2 regions of the Pseudoclavibacter endophyticus genome follow, and region 2 is predicted to be linked to the other one. Evidence: riboswitches for the same ligand, from Rfam matches in the RefSeq annotation. Region 2 holds a riboswitch; the other holds the start of a gene.
What was found. Region 2 has a riboswitch for thiamine pyrophosphate ahead of F8O04_RS13120 (ECF transporter S component). Riboswitches for the same ligand answer to the same signal wherever they lie in the genome.
Positions count from the first base shown of each region.

Region 1 (4,407 bases), on a different contig from region 2:
ATTACGACCTGCTGCACCGGCTCTGGCGTGAGGACGTCGTCGACTGGGAGGGGAGGTTCCGCTCGCCACTGCAGGGATTCACCTCGACGCCGCGCCCGCTCGACGACGTGCCGCCGTTCGTGTGGCACGGGTCGATCCGCACGCCCGAGATCGCCGAGCAGGCCGCCTACTACGGCAACGGGTTCTTCGCCAACCACATCTTCTGGCCCACGCAGCACTCCCTGCGCCTGATCGAGTTCTACCGGCAGCGGTTCGAGCACCACGGTCACGGCACCGCGAAACAGGCGATCGTCGGGCTCGGCGGGCAGACCCACATCGCGCGCAACTCGCAGGACGCCTACCGGGAGTTCCGCCCCTACTTCGACGAGGCCCCCGTGTACGGCCACGGGCCGTCGCTCGAGCAGTTCAGCAGCCAGACGCCCCTCGCCGTCGGCAGCGTGCAAGAGGTGATCGACAAGATCCTGACCTACCACGATGCGTTCGGCGACTACCAGCGCCAGCTGTTCCTGCAAGACCACGCGGGCCTGCCCCTCGGCATCGTGCTCGATCAGCTCGAACTGCTCGGCGGCGAGGTGGTGCCGGTCGTGCGCAAGGAGCTCGAGTCGCGGCGCGACCCCGAGTCGGCGCCCGCGCCGACGCACGAGCGCCTCGTGCGCGCCAAGTACGGCGACACGACTCCCCGCCAGCCGCGGCCGCAGGCCAACCGCGGCGACAACGTGACGGGCGGCTCGCCCTACCTCGACACCGACGAGGTGCGGGCGGCGCGCGAGGCGGAGTCGGCGGGAGCTGCGCGGACGGGCGCTGAGGGCGCCGACCCGGAGGCGGGCGCTGCGAGCGCCGGGGACTGAGCGGACGAGCGAGAATGACCACCGTCGCATCCGCCGAGCCCGTGCGGCGCGCCGTCGTCATCGGCGCCGGCCAGGCGGGGCTCGCCGCGGCGCACCACCTGCGGCGCCGCGGTTTCACACCCGGTGTCGACCTCGAGATCCTCGACGCCAACCCGACACCGGGCGGTGCATGGAGCCACCGGTGGGACGCGCTCACCTTCGATGACGCGCACGGCATCCACGATCTGCCGGGTTTCCCGGTCGGCGAGGTCGATCCGTCCGAGCCCGCGCGCGAGGTCGTCAAGCGCTACTACGGCGACTACGAGGCGCGCGAGGGACTCCGCGTCCGCCGGCCCGTGCGCGTGACGGCCGTCGAACGGCGTGAGGGCGGCGGTTTTCTCGTCCGGGGCGTGTCCCGCGGCGAGGGCGGAGCCGTGTCCGGGGGGTCGACCGCCGACGGCGCCGGGGGAGTGACGCTCGGGTCGGAGCGGGACGCCGTGATCGTCATCTCGACCGACGTGGTCATCAGTGCGACCGGGACGTGGGACAGCCCGTTCGTCCCGTCGCACCCAGGACGATTCGAGGGGCGTCAGCTCACGACGCGAGACTTCGTCTCGCCCGACGAGCTCATGGGCGAGCGGGTGCTCGTGGTCGGTGGAGGCGCGTCGGCCGTGCAGTTCGTGCTCCTGCTCGAAGCGCACGGCGTCGACACCGTGTGGTCGACGCGCCGGCCGCCCCAGTGGATCGACGCGTCGTTCAATCCGGAGTGGGGCCGTGGCGTCGAGGAGCGCGTGCGGGTTAAGACGCATCGCGGCCTGCCGTCGGGTTCGGTCGTCTCGAACACCGGGCTCGCGCTGTTGCCGCGTTACCGCGCGGGCATCGAGCGGGGCGTGCTCGTCTCGCGCGGGCCGATCCGGCAGCTCACCTCGGGCGGGGTCGACTTCGCCGACGGCTCGCACGAGGAGGTCGGCGCGATCCTCTGGGCGACGGGCTTCCGCCCATCGCTCGGCCATCTCGCCCCGCTCCGCGTGCGCGAGCCGGGCGGCGGCCTCCTCGTCGGGGAAGACGATGTCACGGTCGTGCGCGAGCCCGGCCTCTTCGTGGTCGGCTACGGTGCGAGCGCGTCGACGCTCGGCGCGACACGAGCCGGGCGCCGGGCGGCGCTCGCGGCGGGCCGCATCACGGCGCCCGCCGCCGCGTGACCGATCTCGGTGGGCGTCGCGCACACGAGTCCGAGGAGTGGGCCGTGGGGCAATCGTCCACGGGATCGGTCAGCTCGTCGCCGCCGCCTGTGACCGCGTCGCGCCCGTGCTAACGTGTCCGGCACTGCACGGGAGCCCGGTGAGCTGGGCTGAGAGGGAGTACTCGAACTCCGACCGTTGAACCTGATCCGGGTCATGCCGGCGAAGGAAGCGAGCTCAGGCGCGTCCACGACCCTCGTGGCGTCCTTCCGTGTAGCGGGTGCACCGGCACCGCCGACACACGGGAGGAACCATGACCGACACCGCCACAACCGCCGCGGCGGCCGATCCGACGCCGGAGCAGCTTCAGGCCGACCCGCTGCGATTCGGCGTCGGGGCGCGCATCACCGTGGCCGTCATGACCGACGCGTATATCGAGACCATCACCGATGCGCTCGGCGCACTGGACACGCAGGGCCTCGTCGTCGAGACCGGCGACGTGAGCACGTATCTGGGCGGCGATGAGGCGAGGCTGTTGCGCGCCGTGACCGATCTTGCCGAGTCCATCGCCGCATCCGGCCATCACGCCTCGGTCGCCCTGCACCTCTCGCGCGGCTGCCCCGGCGAGGCCGTGTGCGAGGCGCCGGGCGGGGCCGGAGCCAGGTCCGTCGAGGCTCCGGCGCCCCGGGAGACGGGGCGGTATGCCGCGGCGGAGTGGGCGCTGTACCCACTCGCCGATCAACCGGTCGCCGACGGCGTCGAGCCGGACCACATGCGAGACATCTCCGCCGCGATCGAGCTCGCGCGCGACAACGGCACGTTCCGCGGCTCGGCGCACTTCGTCACCCGTCTCGAAGGCGACCTGGGCACCGTGCTCGGCACGATCTTCGCGGGATGGACGATGGTGGGTCGCACGGTGCAGCACGTCACCTGCCACGCCACCATCTCGCTCAACAGCCCGAGCCACACGGAGGCGTCGGCATGACCCGCCTCGCGGGACGCGCGCCCCGCCTGCAGCTGCGCGATATCGTGCTCATGGTCATGCTCGGCGCCGTCTTCGGCTTCCTGTACTGGGCGCTCGTGCAGGCGTGGAACGCGCTCGCGGTCGCCATGGGGCCGGCCGGCGACCTCGCCCAGCACGTCGTCTTCGGCGGATGGTTGCTCGTCGCCCCGATCGCCGTGGCGATCATTCGCCGCCCTTTCGTCGGTGTCATCGCCGAGGTGATCGCCTCGATCATCGAGGTGGTCTTCCTCGGATCGCCCGTCGGCGCTCCCCTCCTGCTCGCCGCTCTCCTGCAGGGCGTCGGCAGCGAGCTTCCGTTCGCGGTCACACGGTACCGGCGCTTCTCGTGGCTCCTGTTCGCGATCTCGGGAGCCCTCGGCGCGTTGCTGGTCTTCGGGTACTCCGCGGCGCGCTACGACTGGTGGGGACAGGACATCCTGCTGCTGCGCCTCGGCATGCAGATCGTTTCGGGCATCGTGCTCGGCGGGCTGCTCGCCAAGGTCATCGTCGACGCGCTTGCCCGCACGGGGGTGCTCGACGAGTTCGCCATTGGCCGGGCCGGCCACACGCCCCGCACCACCGCCCGGCGCGGCGGCCAGGCGAGCGCGAGCTCGAGGCGCGCCGAGGCCGCGGCCGAGGTCGCTGAGGCCGAGACCGCGATCGGCGCGGAGGCGGAATCGGGCGACTCGGCGGCCCCGCCCCGCCCCGTGGGCCCCGCCGCGAGCGCGGACGATGCGGCGGACCGGACCCTGCGTGATGGGCGATAGCTCGGTGCCCGTCTCGGCGCCGACGCAGCGCGAAGCGGTGGCAATCGAGGGGCGCGAGCCGCCCGTCGCGGCGATCGACACCCGCGGTGCATGGGCCGAGTTTGCGTCGGGCGACGGCGTCGGCCCCGTTTCGTTCTCACTCGCACCGGGTGAACGGATGCTTGTGCTCGGTCCGTCGGGATCGGGCAAATCGACGCTGCTCCGGATGCTCCACGGCGCCGTCCCGCATGCGATCGCGGCGGAGACGGGTGGGTCGGTTCGCCTCGTGGGGCGCGACGTGGGCGCGGTGACGGTCGCCGGGCTCGCCGACGTGCTCGGCGTCGTCGCGCAGGATCCCGAGTCGGGCGTCTGCCTGCCCGACGTCGACGACGAAGTCGCCTTCCCACTCGAGAACCTCTCGGTCGACCCGGCGAGCATCGGGCCGTCCGTTGACGCGGCGCTCGAGATGGCGGGCGCGCGCCACCTCGCCGGCCGTCGTACGGGGGAGTTGTCGGGGGGCGAGCTCCAACGCATCGCGCTCGCGGCCGCGGTCGCGGCGACGCCCGAGGTGCTGCTCCTCGACGAACCCACCTCGATGCTCGACGCCGAGGGCATCGATGCGGTCCGCGCCGCCATCGATTCGGCCTGCG
Region 1 covers NZ_WBJY01000001.1:2,035,374-2,039,780, reverse strand. The annotation lists gene F8O04_RS09125 (CE1758 family FMN-dependent luciferase-like monooxygenase) at 1-848, shown strand, start outside; gene F8O04_RS09120 (flavin-containing monooxygenase) at 863-2,029, shown strand; TPP riboswitch at 2,148-2,256, shown strand; gene F8O04_RS09115 (YkoF family thiamine/hydroxymethylpyrimidine-binding protein) at 2,322-2,993, shown strand; gene F8O04_RS09110 (ECF transporter S component) at 2,990-3,778, shown strand; gene F8O04_RS09105 (ABC transporter ATP-binding protein) at 3,768-4,407, shown strand, end outside.
Region 1: linked by a shared signal. The riboswitch ahead of F8O04_RS09115 (YkoF family thiamine/hydroxymethylpyrimidine-binding protein) and the one ahead of F8O04_RS13120 (ECF transporter S component) in region 2 are both predicted to bind thiamine pyrophosphate.

Region 2 (4,407 bases):
CTCGCCCAGCGTTGACGGCTCGCCCCGCCAGAAGTCGCGGACGGTGTCGCGGTACTGGCCGTTCCACTCGGTCCACTGCGGGGGGAAGTTCCCCACCTGGTAGCCACCAGGCCCCACATCCCAGGGCTCGGCGATGAGCTTCACCTGCGAGACCACCGGGTCCTGCTGCACGAGGTCGAAGAACGCCGAGAGCTTGTCGACGTCGTGCAGCTCGCGCGCGAGCGTCGAGGCGAGGTCGAAACGGAAGCCGTCGACGTGCATCTCGGTGACCCAGTAGCGCAGTGAATCCATGATGAGCTGCAGCGAGTGCGGGTGGCGCATGTTGAACGAATTGCCCGTGCCCGTGTAGTCGGTGTAGTAGCGGAGGTCGTTCGGCTCGAGCCGGTAGTACGCGGCGTTGTCGATGCCGCGGAAGCTCAGCGTCGGGCCGAGGTGGTTGCCCTCCGCGGTGTGGTTGTAGACGACGTCGAGGATGACCTCGATGTCGTTGGCGTGCAGGGCCTTCACCATTCCCTTGAACTCCTGCACTTGCTGGCCGAGGGAGCCCGAGGAGCTGTACTCGTCGTGGGGGGCAAGGAAGCCGATGGTGTTGTAGCCCCAGTAGTTGCGCAGCCCCTTCTCGAGCAGCGTGGCGTCGTGCACGAACTGGTGTACCGGCATGAGCTCGATGGCGGTGACGCCGAGCCGCTTGAGATGCTCGATGATCGCGGGATGCGCGATGCCGGCGTACGTGCCGCGCTGCTCCTCCGGGATGTCGGGGTGGAGGGCCGTGAGGCCCTTGACATGCGCCTCGTAGATAAAGCTGTCCTGATACGGGGTGCGCGGGGCGCGGTCGCCCGACCAGTCGAAGAACGGGTTGACGACGACCGACCGCTTCATGTGGGGAGCCGAGTCTTCGTCGTTGTAGCTGTCCGGAGCGCCGAAGTCGTAGCTGAACAGCGAGTGGTCCCAGACGAGTTCTCCGGTGATCGCCTTCGAATACGGGTCGAGCAGCAGCTTTGACGGGTTGTTGCGCTGACCGCTCGGAGGGTCGTAGTCGCCGTGCACGCGGTAGCCGTACTGCTGCCCTGGCTGCACCTGCGGCAGGTAGCAGTGCCACACGTACGCGTCCTGCTCGTGCAGCTTCACTCGCGTCTCGGTGCCCTCGGTGTCGAAGAGGCAGAGTTCAACTTTCGTCGCGGCTTCACTGAAGAGGGCGAAGTTGGTGCCGGTGCCGTCGAACGTTGCTCCCAGGGGATAAGCCGATCCGGGCCAGCTCTGCATGAAACCTCCAGTGATTGGGATGCGGTGGTGGGGCGACCGACGCACTAAAGCTACCCGACGGGTTGCCGCCGGGGCGCAGCGGGCCCGCAAGACGCGAAACGGGCGCGCATGGGCCGTAGATGCACAGGCACCGTTCGCGCCACCTGCCTAGCATGGTGCCCATGGCAGGCATCAACGAGCAGCTTCTCGACAATCTCAAGCGCATGGGCGTGCCCATGGCCTACGGCGACAAGGTTCAACTCGGCAGCGCCGAGGTCATTCCGGTCGCGATGGCCACTCTCGGCTTCGGCGGCGGCGAAGGTCAGGGCGACTTCGGCGGCAAGTCCGGCGGCTCGGGCGGCAGTGGCCAGGGTGCCGACGACTCGGGCAGCGACGCGTCCCACCGGGGCGGCAACGGTGCCGGGATGGGCGGCGGTGGTATGAGCGTGCCGATCGGCGCGTACATCAACGACGAGTTCGGCACCCGCTTCCAGCCGAATGTGATCGCCCTGCTCGTCGCGGTGTTGCCACTTGCGCTGGTCGCAGGCTGCACGCTGCCGCGGCTCGTCAAGGCGCTGAAGAAGTAGCACCGTCAGGCGGGCCGTCGCGACGACGCGGAGTCGGCTAGCATTGCGGCAACACGGGAGTCCGGCGTACCGGGCTGAGAGGAAGGCTGCGGCCTTCGACCGTCGAACCTGATCCGGGTCATGCCGGCGCAGGGAGGCACTTCTCCGGGCTTCGCGCCGCGAGGCTCGACCCGTGCACTTTCACAGAGAAAGAGCACGCCATGCGCACCGATGACTCATCGACGAATCCGTCCAACCACGGCGACGCGACCGCATCCGCCGCCGCGCCATCCGCATCTCCGGGCCCCCGGCCAGGCGCGGGCACCGCGCACGCCGCTGCCCCGCGTCGGCGGTGGCGCACCGTTGACATCGTCGTCGCGGCGGTGCTCGCGGTCGCGTGCGGCCTCCTGTTCTGGCTTTGGGGCCAGCTGTATCGCGGTGTCGGCGCACCCGTCGAGGCGATCCTGCCCGGCTTCCAGGGCATTCTCGGCGGGCCGTGGTTCATCGGCGGCGTCCTCGCGGGCCTCATCATCCGCAAGCCGGGCGCGGCCTTCTTCGTCGAGGTGGTCGCCGCGTCGGTCAGCGCCCTCGTCGGCACCGAGTGGGGCGCGCTGACACTGGTCAGCGGTATCGTGCAGGGTCTCGGCGCGGAGCTGGCATTCGCCGCCTTCCGGTACCGCCGCTTCACGCTGCCCGTCGCCATGCTCGCCGGTGCGGGCGCAGGCGTGGCCGCCGCGATCACCGACAACATCGTCTGGTACGTGGGCGCCGGTCCCGCGTTCATGGCGATCTACTCGGTCTCCGTCATCACGTCCGGTGCTCTGCTCGCGGGCATCGTCAGCTGGCTGCTGTTCAGGGCCATCGCCGCGACGGGGGCGCTCAGGCGTTTCGCCTCCGGTCGTGAGGGTCGCTCCTGACCGGCGCGCGCATCCGTGCCGTTGATTGGGGCTGGCGGCATGCCGGTGGGGATGCACCGGCGGTCGCCGGCCTCAGCCTGACGATCGAGCCGGGCGAGCGCGTACTTGTCGTCGGCGCCTCCGGTGCCGGCAAGTCGACACTGCTCGCCGGGATCGCCGGCGTGCTCGGCGACGACGAGGACGGCGACGAGACCGGCATGCTCACGATCGACGATGTTCCGGCCCGCGAGGCTCGCGGCGCGTGCGGGCTCGTGCTGCAAGATCCCGACTCGCAGGTGATGCTCGCCCGCGTCGGCGACGACATCGCCTTCGGCTGCGAGAACCTCGCCGTCCCCCGAGACGAGATCTGGCAGCGGGTCGCCGTGGCGAAAGCCGCCGTGGGGCTCGATGTGCCGGACGAGCATCCGACGAACGCCCTGTCGGGCGGGCAGCAGCAGCGACTCGCGCTCGCGGGAGTGCTCGCGATGCGGCCCGGGGCGCTGCTGCTCGACGAACCGACCGCGAACCTCGACCCGTCAGGCACCCGCGACGTCGTGGCTTCCGTCCGGCGCATCGCCGACGACGGCGGGCTCACGGTCGTCGTCGTCGAGCACCGTGTCGACGTGTGGGCGCCCCACGTCGACCGGCTCGTCGTGGTCGGACCAAGCGGCATCGTGCACGACGGCCCCCTCGAGCGCGTGGTCGCCGAGCACGGCGACGAGCTGGTTGCCGCCGGCGTGTGGCTGCCCGGGCGGCCCGTCGAGATCGCGCCTCGGGCCCGCGCGGAATCGCGGGCCCAGGGTACGGACGGCCAGGCGCCGGAGACCCCGTCGTCTCCGGGCGAAGCCCTGCTCGAGGCGCGTGATCTCGAGATCGGCTGGCGCGGCGCGGCCCCGTTGCAGCGCGACCTTAACGTGACGGTCAGGTCGGGGCACCTGCTCGCGATCGTGGGCCCGAACGGCTCTGGCAAGTCGACGCTCGCGATGACGCTCGGCGGGCTTCACCCACCCCTCGCCGGCGAGGTGCTCGCCACGCCCGCGCTCGCCGAAGGTCTCGGTGCCGACGTGCGGTCGTGGCGGTCGAAGCACCTCATCACGCGAATCGGAACCGTGTTCCAGCAGCCGGAGCACCAGTTCGTCGCCCGCACGGTGCGCGACGAGATCGCCGTCGGGCTCCGAGCTCTGCGCCGCGACCGCGATGATGTCGACGCGCGCGTCGACGACATGCTGCGCGGCCTCGGGTTGGTGGAGCTGGCCGACGCCAGCCCATTCGAGCTGTCGGGCGGTCAGCAGCGTCGGCTGAGCGTCGCCACCGTGCTCGCAACGCGGCCGCGGGTCATCGTGCTCGACGAGCCCACCTTCGGGCAGGACCGGCGCACCTGGCGCCACATGGTCGACCGGTGCGCGGCGTTGCTCGACGACGGGTGTGCGATCGTGGCGGTCTCGCACGACTCGCGGTTCGTCGCGGCCCTCGCGAGCGAGACACTCGAGCTGGCACGCATCATGGATGCAGGGGGCCAGGCGGCCCTGAGTGTCGCGTGACCGGGCCTGCTCACGCGCGCTCCCCTGAGCCGGCGCCGGCGCCGGTGCCCCGGACCGGGGATGACCAGGGTGACACGGACGCGAGCTCGCACGTCGTCCCGCCCCGCGCATCCGGCATCGGCGGTGCGAACCCCGTCGCGAAGCTGGGCGCGGCGCTGTTCC
Region 2 covers NZ_WBJY01000004.1:39,597-44,003, forward strand. The annotation lists gene glgX (glycogen debranching protein GlgX) at 1-1,263, opposite strand, end outside; gene F8O04_RS13115 (hypothetical protein) at 1,425-1,829, shown strand; TPP riboswitch at 1,873-1,981, shown strand; gene F8O04_RS13120 (ECF transporter S component) at 2,030-2,725, shown strand; gene F8O04_RS13125 (ABC transporter ATP-binding protein) at 2,803-4,245, shown strand; gene F8O04_RS13130 (energy-coupling factor transporter transmembrane component T family protein) at 4,290-4,407, shown strand, end outside.